2 regions of the Rhizobium sp. BT03 genome follow, and region 1 is predicted to be linked to the other one. Evidence: riboswitches for the same ligand, from Rfam matches in the RefSeq annotation. Region 1 holds a riboswitch; the other holds the start of a gene.
The links. A riboswitch is a leader RNA that binds a small molecule or an ion and turns the genes downstream of it on or off. The one in region 1 is predicted to bind S-adenosylmethionine.
Positions count from the first base shown of each region.

Region 2: linked by a shared signal. The riboswitch ahead of QMO80_RS10210 (O-succinylhomoserine sulfhydrylase) and the one ahead of metA (homoserine O-succinyltransferase) in region 1 are both predicted to bind S-adenosylmethionine.

Region 1 covers NZ_CP125640.1:2,827,857-2,843,543, reverse strand. The annotation lists gene QMO80_RS13915 (lysine-2,3-aminomutase-like protein) at 66-1,118, opposite strand; gene epmA (EF-P lysine aminoacylase EpmA) at 1,115-2,176, opposite strand; gene efp (elongation factor P) at 2,324-2,893, shown strand; gene QMO80_RS13900 (GntR family transcriptional regulator) at 2,985-3,659, opposite strand; gene QMO80_RS13895 (ABC transporter substrate-binding protein) at 3,806-4,732, shown strand; gene QMO80_RS13890 (amino acid ABC transporter permease) at 4,742-5,485, shown strand; gene QMO80_RS13885 (amino acid ABC transporter ATP-binding protein) at 5,489-6,289, shown strand; gene QMO80_RS13880 (FAD-binding oxidoreductase) at 6,356-7,552, shown strand; gene QMO80_RS13875 (SIS domain-containing protein) at 7,603-8,331, opposite strand; gene nagA (N-acetylglucosamine-6-phosphate deacetylase) at 8,450-9,601, opposite strand; gene QMO80_RS13865 (SIS domain-containing protein) at 9,601-10,632, opposite strand; gene QMO80_RS13860 (GntR family transcriptional regulator) at 10,629-11,402, opposite strand; gene QMO80_RS13855 (aldose epimerase family protein) at 11,551-12,573, opposite strand; gene metA (homoserine O-succinyltransferase) at 12,667-13,590, opposite strand; SAM riboswitch at 13,640-13,717, opposite strand; gene QMO80_RS13845 (ABC transporter ATP-binding protein/permease) at 13,873-15,687, shown strand, end outside.
Region 2 covers NZ_CP125640.1:2,061,436-2,077,122, forward strand. The annotation lists gene QMO80_RS10140 (MATE family efflux transporter) at 1-1,231, shown strand, start outside; gene QMO80_RS10145 (quinone-dependent dihydroorotate dehydrogenase) at 1,207-2,295, opposite strand; gene QMO80_RS10150 (DUF952 domain-containing protein) at 2,292-2,645, opposite strand; gene QMO80_RS10155 (hypothetical protein) at 2,764-3,162, shown strand; gene QMO80_RS10160 (response regulator transcription factor) at 3,255-3,902, shown strand; gene QMO80_RS10165 (helix-turn-helix transcriptional regulator) at 4,016-4,705, shown strand; gene QMO80_RS10170 (thermonuclease family protein) at 4,717-5,436, shown strand; gene QMO80_RS10175 (tellurite resistance TerB family protein) at 5,519-5,932, shown strand; gene QMO80_RS10180 (transporter substrate-binding domain-containing protein) at 6,003-6,878, opposite strand; gene QMO80_RS10185 (methyl-accepting chemotaxis protein) at 7,405-9,414, shown strand; gene QMO80_RS10190 (VOC family protein) at 9,634-10,014, opposite strand; gene QMO80_RS10195 (hypothetical protein) at 10,375-10,656, shown strand; tRNA gene QMO80_RS10200 (tRNA-Gly) at 10,668-10,741, opposite strand; gene QMO80_RS10205 (2'-deoxycytidine 5'-triphosphate deaminase) at 10,801-11,895, opposite strand; SAM riboswitch at 11,970-12,048, shown strand; gene QMO80_RS10210 (O-succinylhomoserine sulfhydrylase) at 12,091-13,275, shown strand; gene apaG (Co2+/Mg2+ efflux protein ApaG) at 13,472-13,864, shown strand; gene QMO80_RS10220 (hypothetical protein) at 13,941-14,426, opposite strand; gene QMO80_RS10225 (IS256 family transposase) at 14,494-15,687, opposite strand, start outside.

The DNA.
Region 1 (15,687 bases):
GCTGCGCTCGTCGCGTTTTTCGGCACGGCGAGTACAGAAATGACACGGGAAAGCACCATTTTGCCTCAGCCGGCCGGCGGATAGGAATGCTCGTCGCCGCGATAGTCCGAGACGGAATAACATCCCTCCCCCTTGGACCGCACGGTGCTGCCGCTGACGACCGCCTTGCCGTAACCGCCCGGGATATCGAGGATGTAAGTCGGCTGGCAGAGCCCGGAAATCCGCCCGCGCAGCGCGGCGACGATCCTCTGCCCCTCCTCGATCGTCAATCGGAAATGGCTGGTGCCGGGCGCCAGATCGGGATGATGCAGGTAATAGGGTTTGACGCGGATTTCGACGAAGGCCTTCATCAGCGCCGCAAGCACATCGGGATCGTCGTTGACGCCTTTGAGCAGCACGGACTGGCTGACCATGGCGATGCCGGCATCGACAAGACGGGCGCAGGCGGCGCGCGCGTCGCTCGTCAATTCCCTGACATGATTGGCATGCAGCGCCACATAGACCGTCTTGCCGCTCGCCTTCAGCGCGGCGATCATCGCCGCGTCGATCTTATCGGGATCGACGACCGGAACGCGGGTGTGGAAACGCACGATCTTCACATGCGCGATTTGCGCCAGCGCCTCCATGATCTCGCGGAGCCGGCGCGGAGACAGCACCAGCGGATCGCCGCCGGTGAGGATGACCTCCCAGATCTCCTCGTGACCTCTGATATAGTCGAAAGCTGCCTGCATCGCCGCCGCATCGAGCGTGCCGAGACCCTGCGGCCCGACCATTTCGCGCCGGAAGCAGAAACGGCAATAGACCGGGCAGACATGCACGGCCTTCAGCAGCACGCGATCGGGATAGCGGTGAACGATGCCTTCGACCGGGCTGTGGGCATGATCGCCGATCGGATCGGCGCGTTCTTCGCGGGAGACCGTCAGTTCGGCGGCATCGGGCACGAACTGCAGCGCGATCGGATCATCCGGATCGGCGCGATCGATCAGCTTGATCATCGCGGGCGTCAGGGCGATCGCGTAACGCGCGGCGACCTCGTCAAGCATTGCACGATCGCCGGGCGCGGCCAGCCCCGCTATTAGAAGATCGTCGATGCTCTTGAGCGGTTTGACGGCATTCATCGTCCATACTCCGCGACCGGCGCCCAGAGCACCTGGTCGATGCGCGACGCCCCCGTCGCCAGCATCACCAACCGGTCGAAGCCGAGCGCAATGCCACTTGCCTCGGGCATCAGCGACAGCGCGGCCAGGAAATCCTCGTCGAGCGGATAGGTCTCGCCGTAGACACGCGCCTTCTCGGCCATCTCGATCTCGAACCGCCGGCGCTGTTCGGCCGCATTGGTGAGTTCGCCGAAGCCGTTGGCGAGTTCTACGCCGCAGGCATAGAGCTCGAAACGCTCGGCAACCCTGCGGTCGCGCATCGAGGGGCGGGCAAGCGCTGCCTCCGAGACCGGATATTCGTCGAGGATGGTGATGCGGCCGAAGCCGAGATGCGGCTCGATTTTTTCGACCAGAACCCGGCTGAACAGATCGGCCCAGCCGTCGTCTTCGGCAACACGCATGCCGACGCGCCTCATCTCGGCGGCCAGATGATCGCGATCGGTCGAACCGTCGGCGGCGACCGAGGCGAGAAGATCGATGCCGGCATGGCGCTCGAACGCTTCGGCAACGCTGACCCGCTCCGGGCCGGCGAAAGGATCGCTCTCGCCGCCGCGATAGGCAAGCTTTTCGGTCTTTGAGGTCTCGGCCGCGAGCGCCAGAATCCGGACGCAGTCCATCATCAGGCTCTCGTAGCTTTCACCGGCCCGATACCATTCGAGCATGGTGAATTCGGGATGGTGCAGCGGCCCGCGTTCGCGGTTGCGATAGACATGGGCAAAACACGAGATGCGTTCCTCGCCCGCCGCAAGCAGCTTCTTGCAGGCGAATTCCGGCGAGGTGTGCAGATAGAACGGCGCCTTCTGCCCGTCCGTCGTCAGCGCTTCCGTGGCGAAGGCATGCAGATGCGCCTCATTGCCGGGGGAGACCTGCAGCGCTGCCGTGTCCACCTCGATGAAATCCTCGCGCGCGAAAAACCCGCGCAATGCCGCCTGGATCGCATTGCGCCCGATCAGAAACGGGCGGCGATCGGCATGCACGGACGGGGTCCACCAGGGGGACGCTTTCGCCGAAGAGTTCATTCCAAGCTTTCTTCGCCGGAGAAGCCGGTATGGGGATGGCTATTTCCCGGATTTTAGGTTAGTTGCGCCCCCAAGAAAAATATTTGCGTCTCAGAGGCGTCTCGACAGTCATCTACGACGCCGAAAGCCGAGTTACAAGGAAGTCTTATGGTCAAGGTCATCGCCTCTTCGGTCCGCAAGGGCAACGTTCTCGACGTCGACGGCAAGCTCTACGTCGTTCTCACCGCCCAGAACTTTCATCCGGGCAAAGGCACGCCGGTCACCCAGGTCGACATGCGTCGCATCGTCGACGGCGTGAAGGTCTCCGAGCGCTGGCGCACCACCGAACAGGTCGAGCGCGCCTTCGTCGAAGACGTCAACTTCCAGTACCTCTATGAAGACGGCGAAGGCTTCCACTTCATGAATCCTGCGAACTACGATCAGGTGGTCGTCAGCCAGGAAACCATGGGCGACCAGAAGGCCTATCTCCAGGAAGGCATGACCTGCATCCTGTCGATCCATGAAGGCATTCCGCTGGCGCTCGAACTGCCGCGCCACGTCACGCTTGAGATCACCGAGACCGAGCCGGTCGTCAAGGGCCAGACGGCATCCTCTTCCTACAAGCCGGCCATGCTCTCCAACGGCATCCGCACCTCGGTTCCGCCGCATATCGATGCCGGCACCCGCGTCGTCATCGCGACCGAAGACAACTCCTACGTCGAACGCGCCAAGGACTGATCCCTGGTTTTTGCCCATTCAGGAGGCCGGCTCACGCCGGCCTCTCCCTGAGATGTGGAATTCAGGCAGGCGTCGAATTCCAAGATCGAATTCAGATTACCTTTCGGACCTCGCTCTCGAAGCTCATCACATGAGCCATTGCGATCTTTTCGGCCTCATCAGCATCCCCTCTGCATACGGCCTCAAGCATGAGAACCTGATCATGCAGGACGTCCTCAAGACGCGGCACCAGCGTCGGAAACCGTTTCATCGCGACATACAGGATTCTCAGCGACAGATTGTGGTAGTGATCCAACGTATCGAACAGGAAAGGGTTCTTGGCCACTTTGTAAATGAAGCGGTGAACCCGGCGATCTAGGGCAAGGATGTCTTCCAGCGCCATCGGACCGGTTGTCTGTTTGAGCTCATCGATCAGTTGCCGCGCTTCTTGCCGCTCGAACTCGCGCAACCTTTCCGCAGCCAATCGCGTCGCCCAGGATTCGATCCGTGCTCGTGCCTCATAAACGGCAGTAAGATCATTGATATCGATCTTGCTGACAAATGTGCCGCGCCGCGCGCTGACGACGACGAAACCGTCATATTGCAGACGCTGAAGCGCCTCCCGGACCGGCGTGCGTCCGACTTCCATGCGTTTCATAAGCTCGGCCTCCCGCAGAAGCGTGCCCGGAGGAAGCAGTGTCGTAATGATGTCGTCGCGCAGCCGAATGTATGTCCGCTCCGCCAGCGTTGATTCAGCCGCTTCGTACTCCGCCTCGAATACCGACATATTCAGCGCATTCCTCTCTCTGTCCATTTCCGCATGGCCAAACACTGCTCCGCCTAAAAAAGCGCTCAACGAATCTGCTTGACTTCATATAGTGTCGGCATATCTTCAATATATCAGCAATATATAACCACAAAGAGGGGTTTCAAATGAAACATGCTGAACTGACGAAAAAATCGCAGACGAATGGGCTCATTGCCTTGGCGATGTTGAGTTTGGGGCTGTTTGCGACGGCCGTGCCGTCCGCGGCCAATGCCGACGATCTGGAGCTGATGAAGCCAGGCACGCTCGTCGTTACGGTCCAGCCCTACATGCCCTATACGGCGGTCAAGGATGGAAAGCTCGTCGGCCTCGACAGCGACATCCTGACAGCCATCGCCGATAAGCTCGGCCTCAAGATCGAAGTCAACGTCACCGACTTTCCGGGCATGCTGGCTTCCGTCCAGACGCAGCGGGCGGATATAACCATTGGCGGAATCGCATGGTCCGACGCTCGTCAGAAGGTCGGCCTGTTCACGGACCCGCCATATTATTCGCCGCCGGCCATGGCCGTGAGCGGCACGGCGAGCTTTCCGGATGTTGCGAGCCTGGAAGGCAAGAATCTCGGTACCGTCACCGGCTATGTCTGGGCGAAGTCCATCGCGCAGGTCCCGAACGCATCACCCCATACATTCCCGAGCGCCGACAGTGTGTTCCAGGATATTTCTGCCGGGCGCCTCGACGTCGGCTTTCTCGATCCGCTGCTGATCACCTATCAACAGCAGCAGCGCCCCGACATGAAGGTCCGCATCGAATATCTGCAGCCGCCGACAAACGAACAGGTCGCCGCGCACCCCGATTACAAATATTTTCAAGCCTATATGACCGGATTTTACCTTCCAAAGCAGGCGCCGAAGCTGGCCAAGGCTGTTTCCGATCAGATTGACGGCATGTACAAGGATGGATCTCTTGCGGCTTTGATCACGAAATGGGGCGGCGATCCCCAGCAGTTCCTGGTCCCATCGCCCGAGATGGCGGCACAGCGGCGCGGTGTTGACCGTCCCGCCGACTGGAACCCGCCTTCCATCGCGAAGTGAGATCGAAGCATGACGGCGTTGTCATCCTTTACCGATATGTTCCAGGTCCCCTGGAACGACTACGTCGGAAACATTGCCGGGGGTCTGCTCAAGACCCTCGGCTACACTATCGCGAGCTTCGTCGGCGCGACGATCCTTGGTCTTGCACTTGCATTGATGCGGCTCAACCGGCTCCGGCTGGTTAGCGTTCCTGCGGCGATCTATACGGAGCTTTTTAAAAACGTACCGCTCCTTGCGATCATTTTCCTCACCTACTTCGGTCTGCCTTCCGTAGGCATCAGGCTGGAGGTTTTCGAGGCAGGAGTATTGAGCCTGGTGCTCTTCTACGCGGCTTACCTGTCCGAGATCTTTCGGGCAGCTATCGCCGGTGTACACCGGGGACAGCAGGAGGCGTCTCAAGCTCTCGGGTTAGGGCGCGGCAAAACTTTCACCCATGTCGTTCTGCCGCAGGCGGTGCGGCTGGCGCTTCCCGGTACGAACACCATGTTCGTCGACCTGATCAAGTCGACCTCGCTGCTTGTGACAATCTCGGCTGCCGAGCTGATGACGCAGGCACAGCTGATAGCCTCGGAAACGTTCCGAGCGCTGGAAGTGTATCTCGTGATCTCGGCCGTCTATTTCGTGATCTGCTACCCGGTGTCACAATGTCTGCTTCTGCTCGAGCGCAAGATCCACGCGGGTGTGCCACTGTCATTGGCCAGACGGCGTCGGCTGAAATTGGCCGGGATCTATCTCGCCGAGGGGAAAGTCTGAGCCATGACCACCACTCCTGCCAGAACTGCCTTCATGTCAGAGCAGCCGGTCGGTCGCCCTGCCGTTAAAATTAGCGGATTGCGCAAGTCTTTCGATGGGCGCCTGGTGCTCGACCACGTCGATCTCGAGGTTCCCACAGGCAAAATCGTCAGCATCATTGGTCAGAGCGGCGGAGGAAAGACCACCCTCATGCGCTGCGTCAATTTGCTTGAGCGTCCCGATCAGGGAACGATCACCGTCGGCGATGAGACGATCTTCGCCGACGGCAAAATAACCTGCCGCAGCCTTGCAAAGCTTCGGCAGCGTGTCGGCATGGTGTTTCAGCGCTTCAATCTGTTCCCGCATCTGACGGCTGTGGAAAACGTCGTTCTCGCTCAGATGCATGCAGCCGGGATCGGCGAAAGAGAAGCCGTGGAACGGGCCGTGAAACTTCTGACGAGAGTAGGCCTTGCCAAACGAGCGATGGCTTATCCGGAACAGATGTCGGGCGGCGAGCAGCAGCGCGTGGCGATTGCACGCGCTCTGGCGCTGGAACCAACGGTGTTGCTGTTCGACGAGCCGACGTCGGCGCTCGATCCTGAATCGACCGGCGAAGTTCTCCGCGTCATGCGGGAACTCGCCGCCGACGGCATGACGATGATCCTGGTCACCCACGAGCTGCCCTTTGCAAAAGAGGTGTCGGACTGGGTCGTGTTCATCGACGGCGGTCTTATCATCGAGCAGGGAACCGCCGCAGATGTGCTTGACCGTCCAACGGAAGCACGCACGGCTGCCTATGTCGCGCGCTACGCTTCCCCAGGCTAGCGGCGAATGGCGCCACAGCAGGCTCCTGCCATCAGGCCTCGTTCTTCTAGGGCAAATACATATCCGATGAACAAGCTCACAACAGATATCGCCGTCATCGGCGGCGGTGTGATCGGCGTGGCAACCGCTCTGCGGCTGCGTGCCGACGGTCGCGATGTCATGCTGATCGAACCGAACAAACCCGGTTCGGGCGCATCTTACGGCAATGCCGGAACGATCGCCGATTATGCGATCATTCCCGTCGGCACACCGGCTGTCCTTAAAAACCTGGCCGCGCTGCTTCTCAATTCCGACAGCCCCTTATCCATCCGCAAGGCCGCTTTGCCGACGTTGTTTCCATGGCTGCTGCGTTTTGCCTACGAATCCCTCCCGCACAGATACAGAGACAATGCGAGCCGCATAGCAAACCTTCTGTCCGACGCTTCATCACAGTGGCTCGAACTCGCAGCAGAGATCGGCGCATCCGATCTCTTGAGCGCGAAGGGATGCCTCTACCTCTACCAAACACCCGAGGCCCTCAAGGCGGGCGCCTCGGATGTCGAGCTTCGCCGAAACTACGGGATCGCGCAGCAGCTCCTCACCCCCGATGAGGTGCGCAGCCTGGAGCCCCGGCTGCCGCAGGTCCATGGCGGCGGGCTTTTCTTTCCGAAAGCGATAAACTTCACCGATCCCGGCGAGCTCATGAGCGTGATGGAAGCCGCCGCCAGACAAGCGGGCGTCGAGTTCGTCCGAGACTCCGTGACGACTATTTCGCGTGAAAGGAATGGAGTGAGGATGCTGGCGTCAGCCCACAGCATTCATGCCCGAGCAGCCGTGATCGCCGCCGGAGCCCATTCCCGCCGACTGGCTCTGCAGCTGGGAGAGCGGGTCCTGCTGGACACTGAGCGGGGTTATCATCTCGAATTCGATATGGAAACACCGCCGGTCGAGCGACCGGTATGCCCGACGCATCATGGATTTTACTTTTGCCCGATGCGTGGCCGCTTGCGCGTGGCCGGTACTGTGGAGCTCGGAGGCATTACCGCTCCTTCGAACCCAAGGCGCCTCGAAGTGTTGCTCGCAAATGCGCGCAGGATTTTCCCAACGCTCGGTGAACCAAGTCGGAGCTGGATGGGCTTCCGCCCTTCCATGCCCGATTCCGTTCCCGTTATCCGGCCTTCAAAAGGAGGAAGGGACGTCGTGTTTGCTTTTGGACACGGGCATATCGGTTTGACGCTGGCACCGCAGACTGCCCGCATGGTCAGCGCCATTCTCGCCGCTTGATCGCGTCATGAACCGTGCTTGCGACAGCGGTAGGCCTTTTATCCTCTCTCTCAGAGATGCGGGTTGCGCGGCCGGTATTTCTTGACGAGCTTCTGATTGATCTCGGCGGCACCCGGCATATTGGCGCTGAGATAAACCGGGGCATCGCCTGATTTGGAAAGCTCCGAGGCGACTTCGGCGAAGATCGCATTGATGACAGTCACCCCGACCGCCGTGGAAACCGGCCCGACCCGAAGCCCGGTGCCTTCCAGATCGACAACGGCGTCGCCCGGCGGCAGTCCATTGTCGAGCACGATATCGGCGACCTCGGCAAGCCGCCGGCGGCCATTGGCGATCGCTGAGGAATAGGCGATCGAAGTGATGGCGATCACCTTGGCGCCGATCTCATGCGCATAGTCGGCCGCCTCGATCGGCGCTGCGTTCACGCCCGAATTGGAGGCGATGATGATGACATCGCCCGGCTGCATACCGTAGCGCTCCAGCATCGGCCGCACCAGGCCCTGGGTCCGTTCATAGACCGAGCTGATGACCGCTCCCTCGTGCAGCATCGCCGAGCCGACGAGCACCGGCACGGTGAAGGCGAGCCCGCCGGCGCGATAGTGCACCTCTTCCGCTAGCATATGCGAATGGCCGGTGCCGAAGACATAGACGCGCTTGTCGCCACGGGCCGTATCGAGGATCACCGACGCTGCCTGCGCCATCGGCTCGGCAAGTGCCTGCTTCAACGTCTCCAGCCGACCGATCAGATTGGAAAAATAGGCATCGGTGATATCAGTCATGCCACGTCTCCTAAAGCAATTCCAGGAAAAGTGCGAAGCGGTTTTCCGTCCGGAATTGCGTAAAAGCAAAAGGTTAGAGCGGTTCTGCGCTTCGTTGAAAGCTGAACCGCTCTTGGTGTCAGGCCGCTTCGCCGGCAAGCCAGGTGGTGGTAACCGTGAGTGCATCGGTGAGATGGACGAGATCGGCGCGCGCGCCCGGCGAAAGGTGGCCGCGGTCGGCAAGCCGGAGGAAGCGTGCCGGATAAAGGGTCGCCATGCGCAAGGCTTCGGCGAGCGTCAGGTCGAGATAGGTGACGCCGTAACGGATCGTCGAGATCATGTCGACGTCGGAACCGGCGAGCGTGCCGTCGGACAGCACCAGCTTCGAGCAGAAGCCGCCCCTTTCGCGCCGGACGGTGCGCCCGTTCAGCGTGAATGAATCCTTCTCGGAGCCGACGAGCGACATTGCGTCGGTGACGAAGAACAGCTTGCCTTCGCCGCGCTTGGCCCGCAGCGCCGTGCGCAAGGCCTTCGGATCGACGTGATGGCCGTCGGCAATGATACCGCACCAGGTCGAGGGATGATCGATCGCCGCGCCGACGAGGCCCGGCGCGCGATGCCCCATCTGGCTCATGGCGTTGAAGAGATGCGTGACCCCACGCGCCCCGGCATCGAAACGTTCCTCCGCCGCCTCGCTCGAACAATCGGAATGGCCGATGCTGACGGTGACGCCGGCTTCTGCGAGTTCGCGCACCTGGGCCACCGTCACCTGCTCGGCGGCCATGGTGACGAGCAGTGTGCCGATCGCCTCGCGCGCCCGGATGAAGGCCTTGACGTCGCGGTCCTCGACCGGCCGCATCAGTTCGGCCAGATGCGCGCCCTTGCGCGCCGGCGCCAGATGCGGGCCTTCGAGATGCAGGCCGGCGACGCCGCGGTTCAGTTTCACGGCCTCCGTCGCGGCCTCGATCGCGGCAATGGATGCCTTTGACGTATCGGTGATCAGCGTCGGCAGCAGCGATGTCGTGCCATAGGGCCGGTGCCCGCCGGCGATGATCTCCATCGAGGCGGCTGAAGGTTCGTCGTTCAGCATGCGCCCGCCGCCGCCATTGACCTGCGCATCGATGAAGCCGGCCGACAGCACGCCGCCGGCAAGCGGCACCGTCTCGCCATCCGGCAGATCGTTTGCAGCAGCGATCGCTTCGACCCGGCCGTAGGCAACGATGAGCGCCTTGCCGTCATGGAAGCGCTCGCCATCGAAGATGCGGGCGCCGGTGAAGATCTTGCGGGCCATCAGACCGTCTCCGTCACCTTGAGCAGGTTTGCCGGCCTGTCGGGATCGAAGCCCTTGCGCCGCGTTACCGACTCGATCAGCCGGTAATAGACGAGCAGCGATACCAGCGGATCGACGAGGCCGTTGCCCGTGGTCGGCACCCGCAGATTGACGCCGGAAAGCGGCTGCGTGGAGAACCCGACGGTGGTGGCGCCGAGCTTCTGCAGGCGCTCCAGCGCCTGGCCGTTATTGGCGAAAGCCGCATCGTCGGGCGCAAAGGCGACGATCGGAAAGCCCGGCTGCACCAGACGCATCGGACCGTGCATCAGTTCCGCCAGCGAAAAGGCCTCGGCATGCAGGCCGGAGGTTTCCTTGGCCTTCAGCGCCGCTTCGAGCGCGATCGCGAATGCCGGGCCACGGCCGGCCGTGTAGAGCGAGGTCGCGTGGAAGAGCACCTCCTCGGCTGCCGCCGTATCGATCCCGGCGGTAGCCGAAAGCGCCTCCGGCAGCTTGGCCAACGCGGCCTGCAGCTCGGACGCGCCGCCGATCGCAGCCGTTACCCCGGAAAGCGCGGCAACCGAGGCGATGAAGGATTTCGTCGCGGCAACGCTCTTTTCGGCGCCGGCATTGAGGCCGAGAACGATATCGGCCTGTTTCGCCAGCGGGCTGTCGGTGACGTTGACGACGGCAATCGTCGTCGCCCCACCCTTCTTCGCCGCCTCCTGCAGCGCCACGATATCGGGGCTCGCGCCCGACTGTGAAACGGTGAAATGCACGCCGCTCTTCAGATGGAGTGGGGCACCGTAGACGGACGCGATCGACGGACCGACCGAGGCGACCGGAACGCCGCAGGTGATCTCGAAGAGATATTTGAAGAAGGTGGCGGCGTGGTCCGAGGAACCGCGCGCAGCCGTCGTCACCACGCTCGGGCGGGCTGATGAAAACAGCCGGGCGATCTCGGCAAAGACCGGCTTTTCCTTTTCGAGCAGCGTGGCCACCACCTCCGGCGATTGGCCGGCTTCCTGCAGCATCAGCGACTGGTTCTCACTCATAGGTCATCTCCGATTCTCAATTCGGCAACGAAATCATAGGCATCGCCGCGGTAGTGCGAGCGGGTGTATTCAACGACGCGCTGGTCTTCCAGGCGCGACACACGTTCGATCAGCAGCGCCGGCGCGCCCGGTTTGACGTTCAGGATCGCGGCGGAGGACGGATCGAGTGTGACCGCGGTCAGCCGCTGCAGCGCGCGTACCGGCCTGTGGCCGCTGGCCGTCAGCGCATCGTAGAGCGACCCCTCGCCGCCGGCATCGGCGCCCAGGAACTTGATCGGCACCACGGCGCGTTCGATCGCCAGCGGCATGCCGTCGGCGAGACGCAGCCGGTCGAGCCGCAGCACCGGCTCGTCGCCGCCAAGGCCGAGCAGGAAGGATTCCTCCGGCGACGGCGTATTGACGGCCCGCGACAAGATCTTTGCAGCCGGTTGGCGCCCGCGCGAGCGCATGTCGGCGGAGAAGGAGGAAAGCCGCCAGAGCGACTGCTCCATGCGCTCCACCCTGCTCGATACGAAAGTACCGCTCCCGTGGCGCGATTCCAGTGCGCCCGACGCCATCAGATCGCGATAGGCGGTGCGCACGGTGACGCGGCCGAGCTTCAAGGCCTCGGCAAGATCGCGTTCTCCCGGCAGCGCCGTGCCGGGCTTCAGCAATCCTTCCTGAATAAGGCCGATCAGCGTCTGCGCCAACCGCTTGTAAAGCGGCCCGGTCAGCGCCTGGTCACGCAGGCCGCGGCTGTTCAGCTCCGCTATCAGACTGGTTCTATCCATAGGCACGCAATAGAACCTATTTAGAACCAATCAGCAAGGCTGAAATCCTACGCAGGCAAGAAAAAACCTCCCCGGGGCAGCGGAGAGGTTTTCATAGCGAAAAAATTTGACAGCCCTGCGTCCGCAGCGCCGCGTCTGAAAAAGACGGTCAGCTCTTGGTGAAGATATAATCCGTCTCCTGGCGCAGCACTTGGCCGGGGCGCAGCACCGCATTCGGGAAACCCTGGTGATTGATGGCGTCCGGCCAGACCTGCGTCTCCAGGCAGAAGCCGGCAAACGGGCCGTATTTCCGTCCGCCGAGGCCGGGAGCGCCGGTACTGAGCTTGAAGCCGGCATAGAACTGTACGCCGGGCTCGGTGCTGCGCACCTCAAGCGACACACCGGAATAGAGGCTGCGGGCAAGCGCGACGCTGCGCTTGGCGGTGCGCTCGGGCGATAGGCAGAAATTATGGTCGTACATCACCTGTTCGCTGCCGACGAAACGCTTCATCGGCGCCATCTCGCGAAAATCGAATTCCGTGCCTGCGACGGAACGGATCTCGCCGGTCGGCACCTGTTTCTCGTCGGTCGGCAGATAATGGTCGGCGGCGATCATGATGTCGTGGCCAAGCGCGTCTTCACGGCCGTCGAGATTGAAATAGGCATGCTGGCAGACATTGGCGAGCGTCGGCTGGTCGCTGGTCGATTCATAGGTCACCGACAATTCGCCGTTGCCATGCACCCAATACGTTGTCTGGATGGTGCAATTGCCGGGATAGCCGGCGCGGCCATCGGGATCGACGATCTTCAGCACCACGCGGTCGACGTCATGCTCGACGACCGTCCAGTTGCGTTTGGCGATATTGTCGCTGCCGCCATGCAGATGCGTCACGCCGTTTTCGTTCAGCTCGAGCTGGTGGTCCTTGCCGTCGAGCGTGAAGGCGCCGCCGCCGACACGATTGGCGCAACGGCCGGGTGTCGCGCCGAAATAGGCCGAATAAAGCGGGTAGCTGTCGAAATCCTCAAAACCGAGCTGCAGCGGCGCGTCATGCCCCTCCAGGCGCAGATCCTGGATGACCGCGCCCCAGGTGATGACCTTGGCCGTCAGCCCGCCGCCCTTGATGACGACGCGATAGACTGTCTCGCCCGCCTTCGTCTGCCCGAAAACTTCCCGCTCCAACTTATCCGACATGATCGACCGTCCGTTTGATATCTAGCAATCCGACCGGAACCTGCCCGCATTTGTCCCAAACCGCAACCGGCCGCGATCAGAAAGGGGTATCGCTCACAGATCCGTGCCGATCTCCTCCACGTCAAAGGGCGTCGTCTGGTAGATCTCGTTGATCCAGTTGCCGAACAAAAGATGCGCATGGCTGCGCCAGCGGTTCTGCGGCGCAAGCGCCGGATCGTTATGCGGGAAATAATTGTGCGGCATCTTGATCGGCACGCCGGCATTGACGTCGCGGAAATACTCGTCTGACAGCGAGGTGGAATCATATTCGACATGGTTGAACATGTAGAGCCGCCGGCCCCGCTTCTCGTGCACGAGGCAGACACCCATCTCGCTGGATTCCATCAGGATTTCCAGCTTGTCGGATTTCTCGATATCGTCGCGGCGCACCTCCGTCCAGCGCGACACCGGCACTTCGAAATTGTCGGAAAAGCCGTTGAGATAGATCGACGAGGGCTTCAGATTGCGGTGGCGGTAGACGCCGAAGGCTTTCTCCTTCAGCTCGTATTTCGGAACGCCGTGGAAATGATAGATCGCCGCCATCGCGCCCCAGCAGACGTTCATCGTCGAATGCACATTCGTTTCCGTCCAGTCGAGAATCTCCCGCATCTCCGACCAATAGGTAACGTCCTCATAGGGCAGGAGCTCGATCGGCGCCCCGGTGATGATGAAGCCGTCGAATTTGCGGTGCTTCACCTCCTCCCAGGTCTGGTAAAAGGCAAGCAGGTGATCTTCGGAGGTATTCTTCGCCTTGTGGCCGCCGATGCGGATCAGCGACAGCTCGACCTGCAGCGGCGAGGCGCCGACGAGGCGGGCCATCTGCAATTCGGTCTTGATCTTGTTCGGCATCAAGTTGAGCAGCCCGATCTGCAGCGGACGGATATCCTGACGGATCGCCAGCGTCTCGGTCATCACCCGCACACCCTCTTGCACGAGAGTTTCGAAGGCGGGCAGCGTATCGGGGATCTTGATGGGCATTGCGGTCACTCGATCAAAAAGCAAAAAACCGGCGGCGAAAAAAATCGCTACCGGTCCGCACGCGGCCCTTTAGCAAGTTTTTTAACGTGGCTGCAAGCCGGCCGGCCAAATCACCACGGAATGCTTAATTAGACCCAGTCGAGCCGCGAATCAACTGCCGAATGCATGCGGCAGCGACCCATGCAAGCATCATCACAGTTTAATGACTGATAGAATCTGTTGATAGACCGGTAACGCCACCATGTTAATAATGGTAAGCATGGGCGATGTTGGAAAAGCGTAATGGCAGATAAGACCGAGGGGAGGCCGGGCATCCGAAGGCAGGATAGGGTAGGGTATGATCTCAGCCTGACTTACCGCCTCGGAGTGATGTTCTCCGCATTCTGGAATTCTGAAGTGCGTGGCAAGGTGCTGTTCCTGGCGACCGTGCTGATCCTCGTCATCCTGGCGACGGCCTATGGCCAGGTCATCCTCAACGAGTGGAACGCCCCCTTCTACGATTCGCTGGAGCGCCGCGACCTCGGCGAATTCTTCCATCAGCTCGAAATCTTCGCGATGATCGCCGGTACGCTGCTGCTGCTCAACGTGCTGCAGGCCTGGCTGAACCAGATGACGGCGCTCTATATGCGCGAAGGCCTGTCGCGCGATCTGGTCGATCAGTGGCTGAAACGCAAGCGGGCACTGCGGCTCGCCTCCAGCGGCCTGATCGGCGTCAATCCGGACCAGCGCTTGCACGAGGATTCCCGCAACCTCGCCGAAAGCACGACGGGGCTCGTTCTCGGCCTGCTACAGGCGACCATTCTTCTCGTCAGTTTCATCGGCGTGCTCTGGGAGCTTTCCAGCGGTTTCATCTTCCACATCAGCGGCCACAGCTTCTCGATTCCCGGCTACATGGTCTGGGCGGCGATTTTCTACGCCGCCTCCGCCTCGGTGCTGAGCCAGGTCGTCGGCCGCAAGCTGGTTAAGCTCAATGCCGACCGCTTCTCGAAGGAGGCCGAGCTTCGCTTCACCCTGATGCATGCCAACGAGAACATGCCGGCGATCACCGTCGCCCGCGGCGAGGAGAATGAGCGCCGGCGCATCAACACCGACATCAGCTCGGTGCTGAGAGTCGTCAAGCGGCTCGCCATGGCCAATACCAACCTCACCTGGGTGTCGGCCGGCTATGGCTGGCTGGTGATCGTCATTCCGATCATCGTCGCCGCGCCCGCCTATTTCTCCGGCGGCCTGACACTTGGTCAGCTGATGATGTCGGTCGGCGCCTTCAACCAGGTCAATACGGCGCTGCGCTGGTATGTCGCCAATTTCGGCCCGATCGCCGAATGGCGCGCCACCCTCATGCGCGTCACCGACTTCCGCCAGGCGCTGCTCGAGACCGACGAGGACTTCGAGCTGAAGGACGGCATCACTTATGAAGACACCGCGGCCGACACACTGACCCTGAAAGACGTGGTGATCGTCGCCAAGATCGGCGAAGACATCGAGGAATGCGGCGGCTTCCGCCTGCGCGAAACCGACGTGGTGATCAAATCAGGCGAAAAGATCATGATCAACGGCGATCACAGCGTCAACCGCAAGCTGCTCTTCCAGGCGATGGCCGGCCTCTGGCCGTGCGGCAGCGGCACGATGGGCCTGCCGCCGATCGACGACATGCTGTTCGTCCCGCAGATCGCCTATATCCCCGGCGGCACGCTGCGTGAGGCGCTGGCCTTCCCCGAAAGCCCCGATGCCTACGAGAAATCAGCCGTCGAGGCAGCCCTCGAGAAGGCCGGCTTGCATTCGCTGATCTCAAGGCTCGATACCCGCGCCCGCTGGGACAAACTGCTCGACAGCGACGAACAGAAGGCAATCGGCTTCGCCCGCCTGCTTCTCGTGCGTCCGCGCTGGATCATTTTCGACGAAGTGCTTGAGGGCATGGAGCCGGAATGGCAGGAAACCATGGCCGGGCTGCTCACCTCTCTGCCCGAAAGCGGCATGATCTATATCGGCCGCTCCGAGGCCTATCTCGAGATCTTGAAGCCGCGCGTGCTGCATCTGCAGGCGCTGCCGTCAAAATCCGAGGAACCACAGCAAGAGCAGCAAGCCGCCCGTCCAGGC
Region 2 (15,687 bases), 770 kb from region 1:
GAATACTGCCGTCGTCGGTCATATGGGCGACCCGCAAGCGCTGGCGGGACTGGCGATCGGCGCCATGCTGTTCGATCTCATCCTGGGCAGTTTCAACTTCCTGCGCGCCTCGACCACCGGGCTGACGGCGCAGGCCTACGGCCGGCGCGATCAGCACGAGCAGCAGGCGGTCTTCTCCCGGGCGATGATTTCGGCGCTCGGCAGCGGGCTGGCGCTGCTCTGTCTTTCGCCGCTGCTGATGGCGGCCGGCTTGCGGCTGATGGGCGCGCACGGAGCGATCGCGGAGGCGACCAGCACCTATTTCTCGATCCGCATCCTCGCCGCGCCGGCAGCGCTCGCCAATTACGCCATCCTCGGCTTCGTGCTCGGGCGCGGACAAGGCAAGATCGGGCTGCTGCTGCAGGCGATCATCAACGGCATCAACATCCTGCTGTCGATCTATCTCGGCCTGACGCTCGGCTGGGGCGTGGCCGGCGTCGCCTGGGGAACGATGGCCGGCGAGACGGCCGGCGCGCTCACCGGGCTGTTCATCGTGCTCAGCGGCTTTGCCAAGGCCGATCGGCCGGCATGGGCGGAGATCTTTTCGCGGCACCGGCTGGCGGAGCTTTTCGCGCTCAACCGCGACATCCTGATCCGCACCTTCGTGCTGATCGGCGCCTTCACCATCATGACGCGGATCGGCACCAGCTTCGGCGCGGTGACGCTTGCCGCCAATGCGGTGCTGATGAATTTCGTGCTGCTCTCCAGCTATTATCTCGACGGGCTGGCCAATGCCGCCGAGCAGATCACCGGCCGGGCGGTCGGCGCGCGCTACCGGCCGGCCTTCGACCGCGGGCTGAAGCTGACGATCCTGTGGTCCTTCGGACTGGCGGCGATCGTTTCCGCCTTCTTCTTCCTCGCCGGATCCTGGCTGATCTCGGTGCTGACGACTTCGCCCGAGGTGCGGCAGGCGGCAGCAACCTATCTGCCCTGGGCGGCGGTGACCGGGCTGACCGGCGCGCTCGCCTTCCTGATGGACGGGGTCTTCATCGGCGCCACATGGTCGGCCGAGATGCGCAACCGGATGCTGATGTCCTTTGCCGGCTATCTCCTGATGCTCGCCATCTTCGTGCCGCTCTTTAACAATCACGGCCTGTGGCTTGCGATGAACGCCTTCCTGCTCTTCCGCGGCTTTTTCCTCGCAGTGCTGGTCAAGCCGCGCGCCGATCAGACTTTTCGCGCTGCCCAGTAATCGAGCCTGCTGTCGCGCAGCTCGCGGATCGAGCCGGCCTTTTCGCGATCCAACAGTTTCGAGAGGCCGCGAACGATATCGCCGGGCAGGCCCGGGCCTTCATAGACCATGCAGGAATAGAGCTGGACGAGATCGGCGCCCGCCCTGATCTTCTCCAGCGCGGTTTCGGCCGAGGAAACGCCGCCGACGCCGATGATCGGCAGCGCGGGGCCGACGCGCTTGCGCATCCTGGCAAGCACCGCCGTCGATTTTTCGAACAGCGGCACGCCGGAGAGGCCACCCGCCTCCTTCGCCTGGCGCTGATCCTTGAGGCCGTCGCGCGACAGCGTGGTGTTGGAGACCATCAGCCCATCCAGCGCATGCGACAGCGCTTCCGCCGCGATATCGTCCATGCCTTCCTCGGTCAGATCGGGGGCGATCTTCAGGAAGACCGGCACCTTGCGGCCTGAGGTCGCCGCCATTTCGTCGCGCGCCGCCAGCACTGATGACAGCAGTGCGGCAAGGCTTTCGCGCGCCTGCAGGTCGCGCAGACCAGGCGTGTTCGGCGAGGAGATGTTGGCGGTGAAGTAACGCGCGACCGAATGGAAGCGGCGGATGCCGGCGACGTAGTCGGCGATGCGATCCTCGCTGTCCTTGTTGGCGCCGATATTGACGCCGACCATGCCCTTGCCGCTCAGCGCCGCAAGGCGCGCGAAAGCAGCCTCATGGCCTTCATTGTTGAAGCCGAGGCGGTTGATGACCGCCTCATCCTCGACCAGCCGGAAGATGCGCGGGCGCGGATTGCCGGATTGCGGCTTCGGTGTCACCGTGCCGATCTCGGTAAAACCGAAACCGAGCTTCAACAGCGCCTCCGGCACCTCGGCATTCTTATCGTAGCCTGCCGCCATGCCGAGCGGATTTTCGAAGGTGAGGCCGGCGACGGTCTGGCTGAGGCGCGGATCGGGCGTGATCTGGCAGGCCGGCACCAGGCCGGATTTCAGCGCCGCGATCGACATGCCGTGCGCCGTCTCAGGATCGAACAGGAAGAGACCCTTGCGGGCGAGACGCTTGAAGGGATCGATCATGGCTGCAGCTCCGGAAAGACATGGGCGCCGGTCTCGTCGAGCGGCAACGGCGCTTCCCAGCGCACGGCCGCCAGCGGCAGGTCGGCATAGAGATGCGGGAAGAGATCGCCGCCGCGCGAGGCTTCGAACACCAGCTTGTCGCCGAAGCCCCCGCCATCGACGGCAATCAGCAACAGGCCGGCCTGGCCGGCAAAATGCAGCGCCGCGGTCTGCTTGACCTGGCCTGCCGTCGAGAAATGGATGAAACCATCCTTGAGATCGATGCCGGCGCCATGAAAAATGCCGGTTTGTCTGGCTTGCTGCCAGAGCGTTTCCGTCACGATCTTGTAAAGGGTCGGTGTCACGCTCATCATGGCCTCGCCATTGCTGGTCCTCGATCACCAGCGCTTTGCCGGAAAGAGGCGGCGATGTCCACGCCCCGGCAGTTAAAAACAGAGCTACCACAGGCAAAATCAGGAGGATGAGACGATGAAGATTTCGGTTCTGACACTTGGCGTTCTTCTCCTGCCGCTTGGCGCCGCGGCGGCCGAGGCCGATGCAAGCCGGTTCCAGCTGGAAAGGAGCGGCGACCATTTCGTCCGGCTCGACCGGCAGACCGGGGCGATGTCGATCTGCCAGGACAAGGACGGCGCCCTCGTCTGCCGGATGGCGGCCGACGAGCGGGCGGCCTATGAGGACGAACTCGACCGGCTTTCCGAGCGGGTGACGAAGCTGGAACAGGGCGGCCTCATCCAGCGGGCGCTGCCGAGCGATGCCGAGGTCGACCGGTCGATCAGCATTATGGAAAAGATGATGAAGAGTTTCATGGGGATGGTGAAGGAGTTTCAGACCGAGGAAAACGCCAATCCCCTTCCGCAGAAGACCTGATCTGATATAGTCGCATTACTAGGCATGCATGAGAACGCCGAGGGGACGGCGGCGCATGCGGGCACGATCGGGCTCTTGGGAGGGAGTTTTCGATGCAGGAACAGACCATCATCATTGCGGACGATCATCCGCTGTTCCGCGATGCGTTGCGCCAGGCCGTCATCGGCATGGAAGGCCGCCAAGCGATCGTCGAGGCCGGCGATTTCGCGGCCGCCCGCAAGGCGGCAGGCGCCCATGCGGAGGCCGACCTGATGCTGCTCGACCTCGCCATGCCCGGCGTCAGCGGCTTTTCCGGCCTGATGGCGCTGCGCTCGGAATTCGCCAGCCTGCCGATCATCATCGTCTCGGCAACCGACGACGCGACGACGATCCGCCGGGCGCTGGAACTCGGCGCCTCCGGCTTCATTTCCAAATCCGCCGGCATCGACGACATTCGCCGCAGCATCCAGACGGTGCTTGCCGGCGATATCGCCACGCCGGAAAACTACCGCGACGGCCAGGAACAGGATCCCGATGTCGCCGACCTGATCCACCGCCTGCATACGCTGACGCCGCAGCAGAGCCGGGTGCTGACCATGCTCGGCGAAGGGCTTTTGAACAAGCAGATCGCCTATGAGCTCGGCGTCTCCGAGGCGACGATCAAGGCGCATGTCTCGGCGATCCTCTTGAAACTCGACGTCGACAGCCGGACGCAGGCGGTCATCCAGCTCGGCAAGATCAACATGGCGATGGTTGCCTGAAGCGCTTGCGATAACAGGACTTTATTCCTCCCTTGCCTTTACTCGGGCGGCACGGTCGGCTAATATTCCGGCCGGCTGACGCGCGGATGAGCCGCGCACGGAATCGGGCGCCTATGCTGTCACACGACCAGATCTGGGGAGCGATCGACAGGCTTGCCGAGCGGCACGAGCTGACGCCATCCGGTCTTGCGCGGCGCGCCGGGCTCGACCCCACCTCCTTCAACAAATCGAAACGGCTTTCCGCCGACGGGCGGCTGCGCTGGCCTTCGACGGAATCGATCGCCAAGGTGCTCGACGCCACAGGGGCGAGCGTCGAGCAATTCCTTGCCTTCCTGCAACCGGATGCCGGTTTTTCCAGGAAGCCGGCCGGGCAGCTGGCCGGGCAGCCCGACGGCGCGGTTTCGCCGGAAGGCAGCTCTATTCCGCTGCTCGGCTTTGCCCAGGCCGGCGCCGGCGGCTTCTTCGACGATGGCGGTTTTCCGGCCGGCCAGGGCTGGGACGTGGTGGAATTCCCGGTGGCCCCGTCGCAGAAATCAGCCGTCTATGCGCTGGAGGTGCAGGGCGAGAGCATGATGCCGCTCTACCGCGACGGCGATGTGCTGATCGTCGAGCCCGGCGCGCAGGTGCGCCGCAACGACCGCGTCGTGGTGCGCACATGCGCGGGCGAGGTGATGGCCAAGGTGCTGCTGCGCCAAAGCCCGCGCTCGATCGAGCTGATGTCGCTCAATCCCGAACATCCCAACCGCACCCTCGAGCTGTCCGATGTCGATTGGATCGCCCGCATCATCTGGGCCAGCCAATAGGAAGATATTCCATGCGCCCTGCCGCCGTCTTCACAGGTCTCATAGGGATGGCGGTGGTGGCCGGTCTGCTGATGGCTGGGGAAGCAAGGCTGCGGGGCGGCACGGCCGGGGACGAGACCATGTCTGCCGAGGAGACGGCGACTGCTGTGGATCCTGCCGCTACCGCCGGCGAACCGGCTGTGATTTCGGACGACCGTGCCGAAGTGCTCGCCCAATCTGCGGAATCGGCGGCGCAACCGCCGGCGCCGCCCTCCCCGGGACCTGCCGACGGCACGGCGCCCCAACCCGCAGAGAGCGAGCCGCGGACCGAGACGGCCGCCGGACAGCCGGCAAGTCCCGCCGTGAAAAAGCCGATGGAGCTGGCGCGGCCGGCAGTCGAAAATGCCGGCCTTCTCTCCTTCGGCGAGCGCAAGCTGCAGCTTGCCGGCGTGGTGCCGACGCCGGCCGACCGGATATGCGGGCCGGCTGGCCGGCAATGGCCCTGCGGCATGATGGCCAAGACCGCGCTGCGCCAGCTGTTGCGCAACCGCAGCATTGCCTGCGATCTTGATGCGGCCGAATGGAAGGAAACGGCGACCGCCGCCTGCCGGCTCGGCACGCAGGATCTCGGCACATGGCTTGCCGAAAACGGCTGGGCCGAGGCAGAGGCGGGTTCGCCGCTTGTGTCAGCCGCAGAAAAGGCCAGGCAGGCGGGAAAGGGTCTTTACGGCGAGGATCCGCGCCGGAGATGACCGGCGGCCTTGACAGGGAGCCGATCCCTTGCAATGCCGGCTGCCAATTCCCACTCTGGGCTGATCGAAAAAGGAATCAGAGATGAACAAGCCGCTTTCCGCCCATGATGCGCTGATCTACGTGATGGTGATGGCCTCAGCCGTCGACAGCACGATGAACGACCGGGAGATGACGAGGATCGGCCAACTGATCGGATTCCTGCCGGTTTTCAAGGATTTCGATGATGACAGGCTGATATCGATCGCACGCGACTGCGCCTCGCTGCTGGCAGGGCCTGAGGGCCTCGACGTCGTTCTCGAAACCGTGCGCGACACCCTGCCGGCAAAACTCTACGACACGGCCTATGCGCTGGCCGTCGAGGTGGCCTCCGCCGATCTCTCCGTGAAAGCCGAGGAACTGCGGCTGCTCAGCTTGCTGCGCGACCGGCTCGGCCTCGACAAGCTCACCTGCGCGGCGATCGAGCGCAGCGCGATTGCCCGCTTCCGCAAGGGCTGACCTTCAAGAACGCTCTGTTTTATGCATGTCGTTATCCAAAACCGCTGCACCGTTTTGGGCGACATGCACGTCAGTAAAGCCCGTAGGGAAAATAGCGCAGATAGATTTCCTGGAGACGGCCGTTGCGCGACAGCGTGGCGAGCGCGTGGTCGATCGCTGCCGTCAGCACGCTGTCCTTCTGCCGCAGCATGATCGTCATGCCCTCGCCGAGGAAATGCTCGGAAAGATAGGGACCGTCGAACAGGGCGCAGCATTTGACCGAGGCCGGCGAGGAGACCCAGAAGGAAAGCTGCAGCGCATCGGCAAAGGCGGCATCGACCTTGCGCTCCTTCAGCGCCGCAAGCAGGGCATCCTTGGTGTCGAAGGCTTGGGCCTTGATCGCCGGGAAGAAGGCGGCCAGCATCGCCTCGTGCACCGTGCCCTTGACCACGCCGACCGGATGATTGGAAAGCGCGGCAGCCGTCTTGCCGTCGAACGGCACGGCGAGATTGCGCACGAAGCGGGCCGGCAGCATCAGATACGGCCGGGAGAAAACGAACCGCCGGCGCAGCTCCGGCGTCACGGCAAGACCGGCGATCACGGCATCGCCCTGCGAGGCGGCGAGCGCATCCTTGAGGTCGGCAAAGGGGATCGCCTGAATCTGGCACTTGTCCGAAATCTCCAGCTCGCTGCAGATTTCGCGAGCGAGATCGACGTTGAAACCGGAAAGCTTGCCGTTCTGATCGGTGAAATTGAACGGCGGAAAATCGACCGAGGTCAGGAAGCGCAAGCGGACCAGCGAGGAGAGATCGGGCTTCGCCAGGCGCTCGCGGGCGTCGAAAAGCAGCGGCAACGACGGTGCTGCCTGCTGGGCGGAGGCGGCAAGGCCGGAGAACAATGCGCCCAGAAACAGGCCGAACGCGAGAAGAGCCCTCAGAATCGGAAATGCCTGTTTGGATTCGATCATCGTGGTCTCGGAGTTAAGCGCGAAGCGTTGCCGCGAGATGTAACAGAGTCAGGCCGGACGGGGAATATCCATGGGACGGATCGTGCGCATCCGCCCCTCATCCGCCTGCCGGCACCTTCTCCCCGTTTTACGGGGAGAAGGGGATTTGCCGCGACCTCTCCGTCCCTCGCTAACGTCCCGCGGGGCACGTCCCCTCGCCCCGTTTTTACGGGGGTCCGAAGGACGGGGCGAGACCAGCGGCTCGACCCCGGTTGGGTTAGGGTGAGGGGCAGCCAGCCTTCGGTGCGGTGGCAACCGTGGCCCTCCTTATCCCCAAAAATCACCGCGGCGCCGCCCGGCCGTTAGCGCGGAATTAAAGAATATCGCCTCTATTTGTGACGACGACACGGACCCGCCGGCCGATTGCATGATGCATGCGTCAATCCCGCAATAATCCCTGAGCCGCGACACCGACGCAGCGCTCCGTTTGCAACAATTGATTTCAAAGAACCGGGCATCGACGCCCGGTCAACCGGGTGACATTTCCATGTTGAAGCATCTGAAAATTCGCACGAAAATCATATCGGTCGTGGCGCTGCTCGGGCTGATCACGATGGCCGGGGTGGTCTATGTCATCGCCGAGTTCCGCCATGCGGATGCCGCCTACAGCGCCTTCATCGATCATGAAGCGCTGGCCTCGATGCAGAGCGCGCGCGCCAGCGCCTCGGTGGTGGCCTCGGTGCTGCAGGTGAGCCTGCTTGCCGACATGAAGCCCGATACGCCGGCGTTCCAGACGACGCTCGCCACGCCGAGCAAGCTGCCGCAGGCCCGTGACCGGATGAAGGAGGCGCTGGCGCTGGTGCCGAGCCGCAAGCCGGCGATCGACGAAATCCAGGCCGGCATCGACGAGATCGAAACGCTGGCGAACAAGATCATCGAGCAGAGCAAAGCCAAGGACAGCGCCGGGGCGCTTGCCAATGTTGCCCTGATCAATGCCAAGCTCAATGCGCTGACGCCGAAGATGATCGCCAACAATGATGCGATGATGGCGATGCTCAACGACGGCGGCGACGCGCTCTCGGCTTCGGTCAACGGGCGGATCGTCTTCTGCCTCATTCTGATCGGCATCGCCGTTCTCGGCGCCATCGGCTTCAGCGTCGTGGTGGCCCAGATGGGCATTGCCGGCCCGATGACGCGGCTCAACCTGCGCATGACGCGGCTTGCCGAGGGCGATACCGCAAGCGATGTCGGCGGGCTCGACCGCGGCGACGAAGTCGGCCAGATGGCGAAGGCCGTCTCGATCTTCCGCGACAACGCGATCGAACGTGCCCGGATCGAGGCGCGCGCCGAAGCCGACCGCAGCCTCGGCGACGGCGAGCGCCGCGAACGCGAGGCGCAGCGGACGCGTGAGGCATCCGAACTCGAAGGCGCGGTGACCGCGCTCGGCGACGGCCTACGCCGCCTTGCCGCCGGCGACCTCGCCTCGCATATCGACCAGCCCTTCGTCGCCCATCTCGATGCGCTGCGCGAGGATTTCAACAATTCGGTCGAGAAGCTCAACGAGGCCCTGCATACGGTCGGCGCCAATGCCCGGGCGATCGGCGCCGGCGCCAACGAGATCCGGTCTTCCGCAGACGAGCTCTCCCGGCGGACGGAACAGCAGTCGGCCTCCGTCGAAGAGACGGCGGCAGCACTGGAGGAGATCACCACGACGGTGCGCGACGCCGCCAAGCGTGCCGAGGAGGCGAGCCAGCTCGTCGCCCGCACCCGCCTCGGCGCCGAAAAATCCGGCGAGATCGTCCGCAAGGCCGTCTCCGCCATGCAGCAGATCGAAAAGTCCTCGGGCGAGATCTCCAACATCATCGGCGTCATCGACGACATCGCCTTCCAGACCAATCTTCTGGCCTTGAATGCCGGCGTCGAAGCCGCGCGCGCCGGCGAAGCCGGCAAGGGTTTTGCGGTCGTCGCCCAGGAAGTGCGCGAGCTTGCCCAGCGCTCGGCCAAGGCGGCAAAGGAAATCAAGGACCTGATCACCAATTCCGGCACACATGTGCAGACCGGCGTCTCGCTGGTCGGCGAAACCGGCAAGGCGCTCGATTCGATCGTCCAGGAAGTTCAGGAAATCAACCAGCACGTCCACGCCATCGCCGAAGCCTCGCGCGAACAGTCGATCGGGCTGCAGGAGATCAACACCGCCGTCAACACCATGGACCAGGGCACGCAGCAGAACGCGGCGATGGTCGAGCAGTCCACGGCCGCCAGCCACAGCCTCGCCACGGAAGCGGCAGCGCTGAACAGCCTGCTCGGCCAATTCAGGCTGACCGGCACCGGCAGCGCTGCCGCCGCCGCCCCGATCGCCTCGACCCGGCCGTCGGCCACAGCCCCCCGCGCCGCCGCGCGCCCAGTCGCCAAGGCACCCGCAATCCGCGTCGCCCGGGAAGGTGCGGCCCGCCCGACCGCCTCGCCCGCCCGCGCCCTCGGCCAGACCCTCGCCAACGCCTTCGGCGCAACCAACAGCGCGCCGAAAGGCCAGGATGGAGACTGGACGGAGTTCTGAGGTAACAATACCCTCAGCGTTCGGCGCCTGCCCCTCATCCGGCTGCCGCCACCTTCTCCCCGCTTGCGGGGCGAAGGGGGGTGTGCCGCGACCTCTCCTTTCCTCGCCAAAGTCTCGCAGGGCACGTCCCCTCTCCCCGTTTTACGGGGAGAGGTTTAGGGTGAGGGGCAGCCAACTCGGGCGCAAGCCGAAGTCCATCCTCTTCTCTCAAGCTTCCCCCTAACCCGGCCGCCAACCCACCTCGACGAGGATATTCCCCGGCGCCGTGCAATAAAACAGCCAGCCGCCGCGCATGGCGGCCGGCGGGCCGGAGAGTGCCGCGCCGGCGGCGACGAGCCCGGCATGGACCGCATCGACATCCGCCCTTTCGGGCAGGATGAAACCGATATGATAGGTCTGTCGCCCTATCTCCACCTGATCGGCGGTGCCGAACTTGGCGACGGCGTGGCTGAGGACGATTTCGAGGCCGGCATCGTCCTCCAGGATCGCCAGGCCGTGGTTGCCGCGCATATCCTTCAGCGTCAGGCCGAAATGGCGGATGAAGAAATCCGCCGTTTTAGCAATATCGGGTATGTGAAAATCGAGATGGTTCAGGCGCATGACAGTCTCCGTTCAAAAAAATCCCGGGACTGCCTTTTGCCGTCTCCGCACGCCGCCGGGATCCCGCATCTGATGCGGATCACGTCGCGGGTTCTCGTGCCATAGGCCACGGAGCAGAGCTTCTTGAGAGCGCTGATGACGCTCCGACGGAAGGGATCGGGCTTACCTCAACCGATCCTGCCTTTTTCGACCATGCCGATCTAGCAGACGGCGCAGGTTTCGGCAATGGAAGCGCTGACGCGATCACGCCTTTCCAAGCGGTGCTTCTCGAAGGATTGCAACTGGCCATGCCGTTTGCATGATGCGCCTGCGCCAACAGAGAGTAAGATCGCATCGCTCGGCGCATCGGAAGGGATGGACATGAAACCCGCACTCATCGGCCTGATCGGCATCCTCATTCTCAGCGGGTGCAACAGCGTTTCCTATTATGGCGGCCCCGGCCTGGAACCGATCCCGGGAAGCATCACCTATAATGGCCAGCCACGCAGCAAGCTCACCAAATCACCTGTCGGTTCGGCCTTCCCGCATGATTTCATCGACCAATACGGCCAGCAGGTGGAGGAAACCTACATCATCCAGCCCGATCGCAGCCTGATCATCGCGCATCGGAGATACAAGCCGATCCGGTTCTTTGGGGATTAGAAGAAGGCAGCTGGAGCGGGTGAAGGGAATCGAACCCTCGTATTCAGCTTGGGAAGCTGCTGCTCTACCATTGAGCTACACCCGCGATGCGCTGAGATTTCCAACAGATGGGGGCCGCTGTCAAGTCGCGTCGAGTGCTGCCTGTCAGATGCGGAAGTGCTTCGAGAGTTTGAGGCCCTGGGCCTGGTAGTTGGAGCCGAGGCCGGAGCCGTAGAGGCTGGTCGGTTTTTCCTGCATGTGTTCGTAGACCAGCCGGCCGACGATCTGGCCGTCTTCTAGGATGAAGGGTACTTCGTGGCTGCGCACTTCGAGCACGGCGCGGCTGCCGCGGCCGCCGGCCGGCGCGTGGCCGAAGCCGGGGTCGAAGAAGCCGGCATAATGGACGCGGAATTCGCCGACCAGCGGGTCGAAGGGGGTCATCTCGGCGGCATAATCCGGCGGCACGTGCACGGCCTCGCGCGAGACGAGGATATAGAACTCGTCGGGATCGAGGATCAGTTCGTTGCGGCCGCGGCTATAGAGCGGTTCCCAGAAATCGAAGATATCGTGCTGATCTTTCTCGTCGACATCGACGACGGCGGTGTGGTGCTTGCCGCGATAACCGATCAGGCCGTCCTTGTCTCCGCTGAGATCGATCGACAGCGCGATGCCGCCGCCGGATACGTTCGGCTGTTTGCTGGCAACCAGCGTCTCGCTTTCATGCAGCTTCAACAGTTCCGGCTCGCCGAGCAGCGAATGGCCGACGCGGAAGCGGATCTGCGACAGGCGCGAGCCGCGGCGCACGACGATCGGGAAGGTGCGCGGGCTTATTTCCAGATAGAGCGGGCCGGCATAGCCCGCCGGGATCTTGTCGAATTCCTGGGCGTAATCGGTGATGACGCGGGTAAAGATATCGAGGCGGCCGGTCGAGCTCTTCGGGTTGGCCGAGGCGGACATGTCGGCCGGCAGTGCCAAGCTCTCCATCAGCGGCACGATGTAGACGCAGCCGGTTTCGAGCACCGCGCCTTCGGAAAGATCGATCACATGCAGGCTCAGCCGGTCGAGCTTGTCCGAGACCAGATGCGAGGGGCCGGGCATGAAGGAGGCGCGCACCCGAAAAGCCTTGGCGCCCAAGCGCAGGTCGAGGCTTGCCGGCTGGATCTGGTCGCGGTCCAGCTCCCGTTCGGAGATCAGACGCCCCGTTTCGAACAGCGCCGAGATCGCGCGGTCCGCCAGAATTCCCGTTTCACGAGCCATCATGCCTCATCCATCATTTTGCCGCCGACAAAACCAAATACGGGGAATTGACGCAAGCCGCCAACAGCAGTATTGCAGAATTATCCCGTGGTGATTTGGCCGGTCGGCTTGCAGCCACGTTAAACAAGTGGCTAAAAAGACCGGGTTGAAACCGGTCTGCTTTTGCGGCCGGTTTTTTTGTTATGTGAAGGTGATGGCATGAGCAAGACCTGGCGCCCGGCAACCCAACTCGTCCACGGCGGAACCTTGCGTTCGCAATATGGCGAGACGTCCGAGGCAATCTATCTCACGCAGGGCTTCGTCTATGACACGTCGGAAGCGGCCGAAGCCCGCTTCAAGGGCGAGACGGACGGCTACATCTACGCCCGCTACGGCAGCCCGACCAACGACATGTTCGAAAAGCGCATGTGCATGCTCGAAGGCGCCGAAGACGCCCGCGCCACCGCTTCCGGCATGGCGGCCGTCAGCGCGGCCATCCTCTGCCAGGTCAAAGCCGGTGACCATATCGTTGCCGCGCGCGCCCTCTTCGGCTCCTGCCGCTGGGTGGTGGAAACATTGGCGCCGAAATACGGCGTCGAATGCACGCTGGTTGACGGCCGGGATCTTGCCAACTGGGAAAAGGCGATCCGGCCGAACACCAAAGTGTTCTTCCTGGAAAGCCCGACCAACCCGACGCTCGAGGTGGTCGATATCGCAGGCGTCGCCAAGCTTGCCAACCAGATCGGCGCCAAGGTGGTCGTCGACAATGTCTTTGCGACGCCGCTCTTCCAGAAGCCGCTGGAACTCGGCGCCCATATCGTCGTCTATTCCGCCACCAAGCATATCGACGGCCAGGGCCGGTGCCTCGGCGGCGTCGTTCTGGCCGACAAGGCGTGGATCGACGAGAACCTGCACGACTATTTCCGCCATACCGGCCCGGCCATGTCGCCGTTCAATGCCTGGACGCTGCTGAAGGGCATCGAGACGCTGCCGCTGCGCGTCAGGCAGCAGACGCAGAATGCGGCGAAGATCGCCGATTTCCTGGCCGAGCAAGGCAAGGTCGCCAAAGTGATCTATCCCGGCCGCAAGGACCATCCGCAGGCCGATATCATCGCCAAGCAGATGACCGGCGGCTCGACCCTCGTCGCTTTCGAGCTGAAGGGCGGCAAGGAGGCGGCCTTCGCGCTGCAGAACGCGCTCGAGATCATCAAGATTTCCAACAATCTCGGCGACAGCAAGAGCCTGATCACCCATCCGGCGACGACGACCCACAAGAACCTGTCGGAGGAGGCGCGCGCCGAACTCGGCATTTCCCCGGGCACCGTCCGCCTTTCGGCCGGCATCGAGGATACCGACGACCTGATCGAGGATTTCACCAAGGCGCTTGCCAAGGTTTCGGCCTGATCACACCAATGGCGGCCGGACCTCGTTTGGGGTTCGGCCGTGCCGGCGTTCGGAAGTGAAATTAACGCTGACAATTAGGCTTAACGATCGAAACACCTTCGATCATGACCGTTTTATTCACGATCATCGTTCCGTTTCTTGACGGACAGGCCCTCTTATAAGATACGGGTAACATATCTTGACTAAGGTGCAAGGCATGTATCGCGCCCTCACAAAAGATATCGAAGTCGTCGTCGAGCCATTTTATCTGGAGGAGCAATCCGATCCGGACGACGATCGTTACGTCTGGGGTTACCGGATTGTCATCAGCAACAATTCCGGCATCGCCGTGCGCCTGGTCAACCGCTACTGGAACATCACCGACCAGAACGGCGTGGTGGACGAGGTGACCGGCCCCGGCGTCGTCGGCGAACAGCCGCGGCTCAGCCCCGGCGACACCTACGAATATTCCTCCGGCTGCCCGCTCGACACGCCCTCCGGCCTGATGTTCGGCCATTACCAGATGGAGACGGATGAAGGCGAAATGTTCGATGTCGACATCCCTGCCTTCTCGCTGGATTCACCGGGGCTGCTGCGCGTGCTCAACTGACGGGTTGCTTTGTCAATTCGAACACGAACGCCGTGCTTGCCGCATGGGTCCTCGGGCTTGCCCAGTCATCAATCTGCTAAAGGTCAAAAGGATCCGAGGCCTGGGTGCCTGGCTTTGCTTCGAACGGATCTTTTGATTGTGGCGGCGCCGGCTGTTTCATGACCGCATCGTTTACCGCCTTTTGGCAGGCGAGCAACTCATCCGCTGCCCTCTCGGAATCTTTCAGACCGAGGGCAACAATCTCTTTTCCGTTAAAGCGGGCGCGGAAACTCAGTTTACCAGAGAACTCCTCAATCAAGTCGGCATCGTCGGTATCGATCCACAATGATTTGAGGCCGTCGAGATCCAGGCCTCTCGCATCAGCCGTCCATTGAGTCTGGTCTAACGAGAGTTCGATGGGATAATGCTTACCTTTCTCCAAGGATTTCCAGTTCGGATTTCCGAGCAGAATGTACAGAGGTTTGTCCTTTTTTCGGAAATTGAAGCCAAGACGAAAAATGGTGTCGTCATCAAAGGACGTCAGAACAAAACAGCCATTGTCTAAAGTCGGGTCGACGGCCACGGGATCGTGTCCCAGGGAGTGGTGTAGCTTAGACGGCCACGGCTCATCCCAGAGGGCCGGATGAGTGTCAGCTTGCTGCTGGCAGGCTGATGAGTGGATCATCGCTCATCGTAGCGATTGTCTCAAGGGTCATATAGCGAGATCGCTGGACGGCCCATTCATCATTCTGTTCGAGCAGCAGCGCACCGACCAGGCGCACGATGGCGTCGTCGTTGGGGAAGATGCCGACGACCTCTGTCCGCCGCTTGATCTCGCCGTTCAATCGCTCAATCGGGTTGGTCGAGTGAAGTTTGGCCCAATGCTGCTTGGGAAAGGTCATGTAGGCGAGTACGTCTTGCTCAGCGTTGTCCATCAAACTGGCAAGCTTCGGGACCTTTGGCCTGATCTGGTCGGCGACGTTGCGCCACTGAGTGCTTGCCGCCTCCGGCGTGTCTTGAGCGAAGGCCGTGGCAATGAAGGCGGAGACGACGCGCCGTCCGCTCTTTCCAGCATGGGCCAAAGCATTGCGCATGAAGTGGACCCTGCAGCGCTGCCAGGTGGCGCAGAGCACCTTCGATACTGCGGCTTTGATGCCCTCATGGGCATCGGAGACGACGAGCTTGACGCCACGCAGACCCCGCCTGGTCAGCTTGCGCAGGAATTCCGTCCAGATCGCCTCGGCCTCGGACGTGCCGATCTCCATGCCGAGCACTTCGCGTCGGCCGTCGGTGTTGACGCCGACGGCGATGATGACTGCAACAGAGACGATGCGCCCGCCACGCCGGACCTTCAGGTAGGTAGCATCGATCCACAGATAGGGCCATTCGCCCTCGATAGGCCGGTCGAGAAAGGCCTTCACCTTCTCGTCGATCTCCTCGCACAGCCGGGAGACCTGGCTCTTGGAAATGCCCGACATGCCCATCGCCTTGACGAGGTCATCAACCGAGCGGGTCGAAACGCCCTGGATATAGGCCTCCTGAATAACCGCCGTCAGAGCCTTCTCGGCCATACGGCGTGGTTCAAGGAAGCTCGGGAAATAGCTGCCGGTACGAAGCTTGGGAATGCGCAGCTCGACGGTGCCCGCCCGCGTCTCCCAGTCTCGGTCGCGGTAGCCGTTGCGCTGGGCAAGTCGAAAGCCATTCTTCTCGCCATAGCCCGCACCGGTCTTCGTGCCGACTTCCAGCGCCATCAGTTTCTCGGCAGCAAAGCCGATCATCTCGCGCAGCAAATCGGCGTCAGCGCTCTTCTCAACGAGTGAGCGTAGGTTCATCATGTCGTCGGT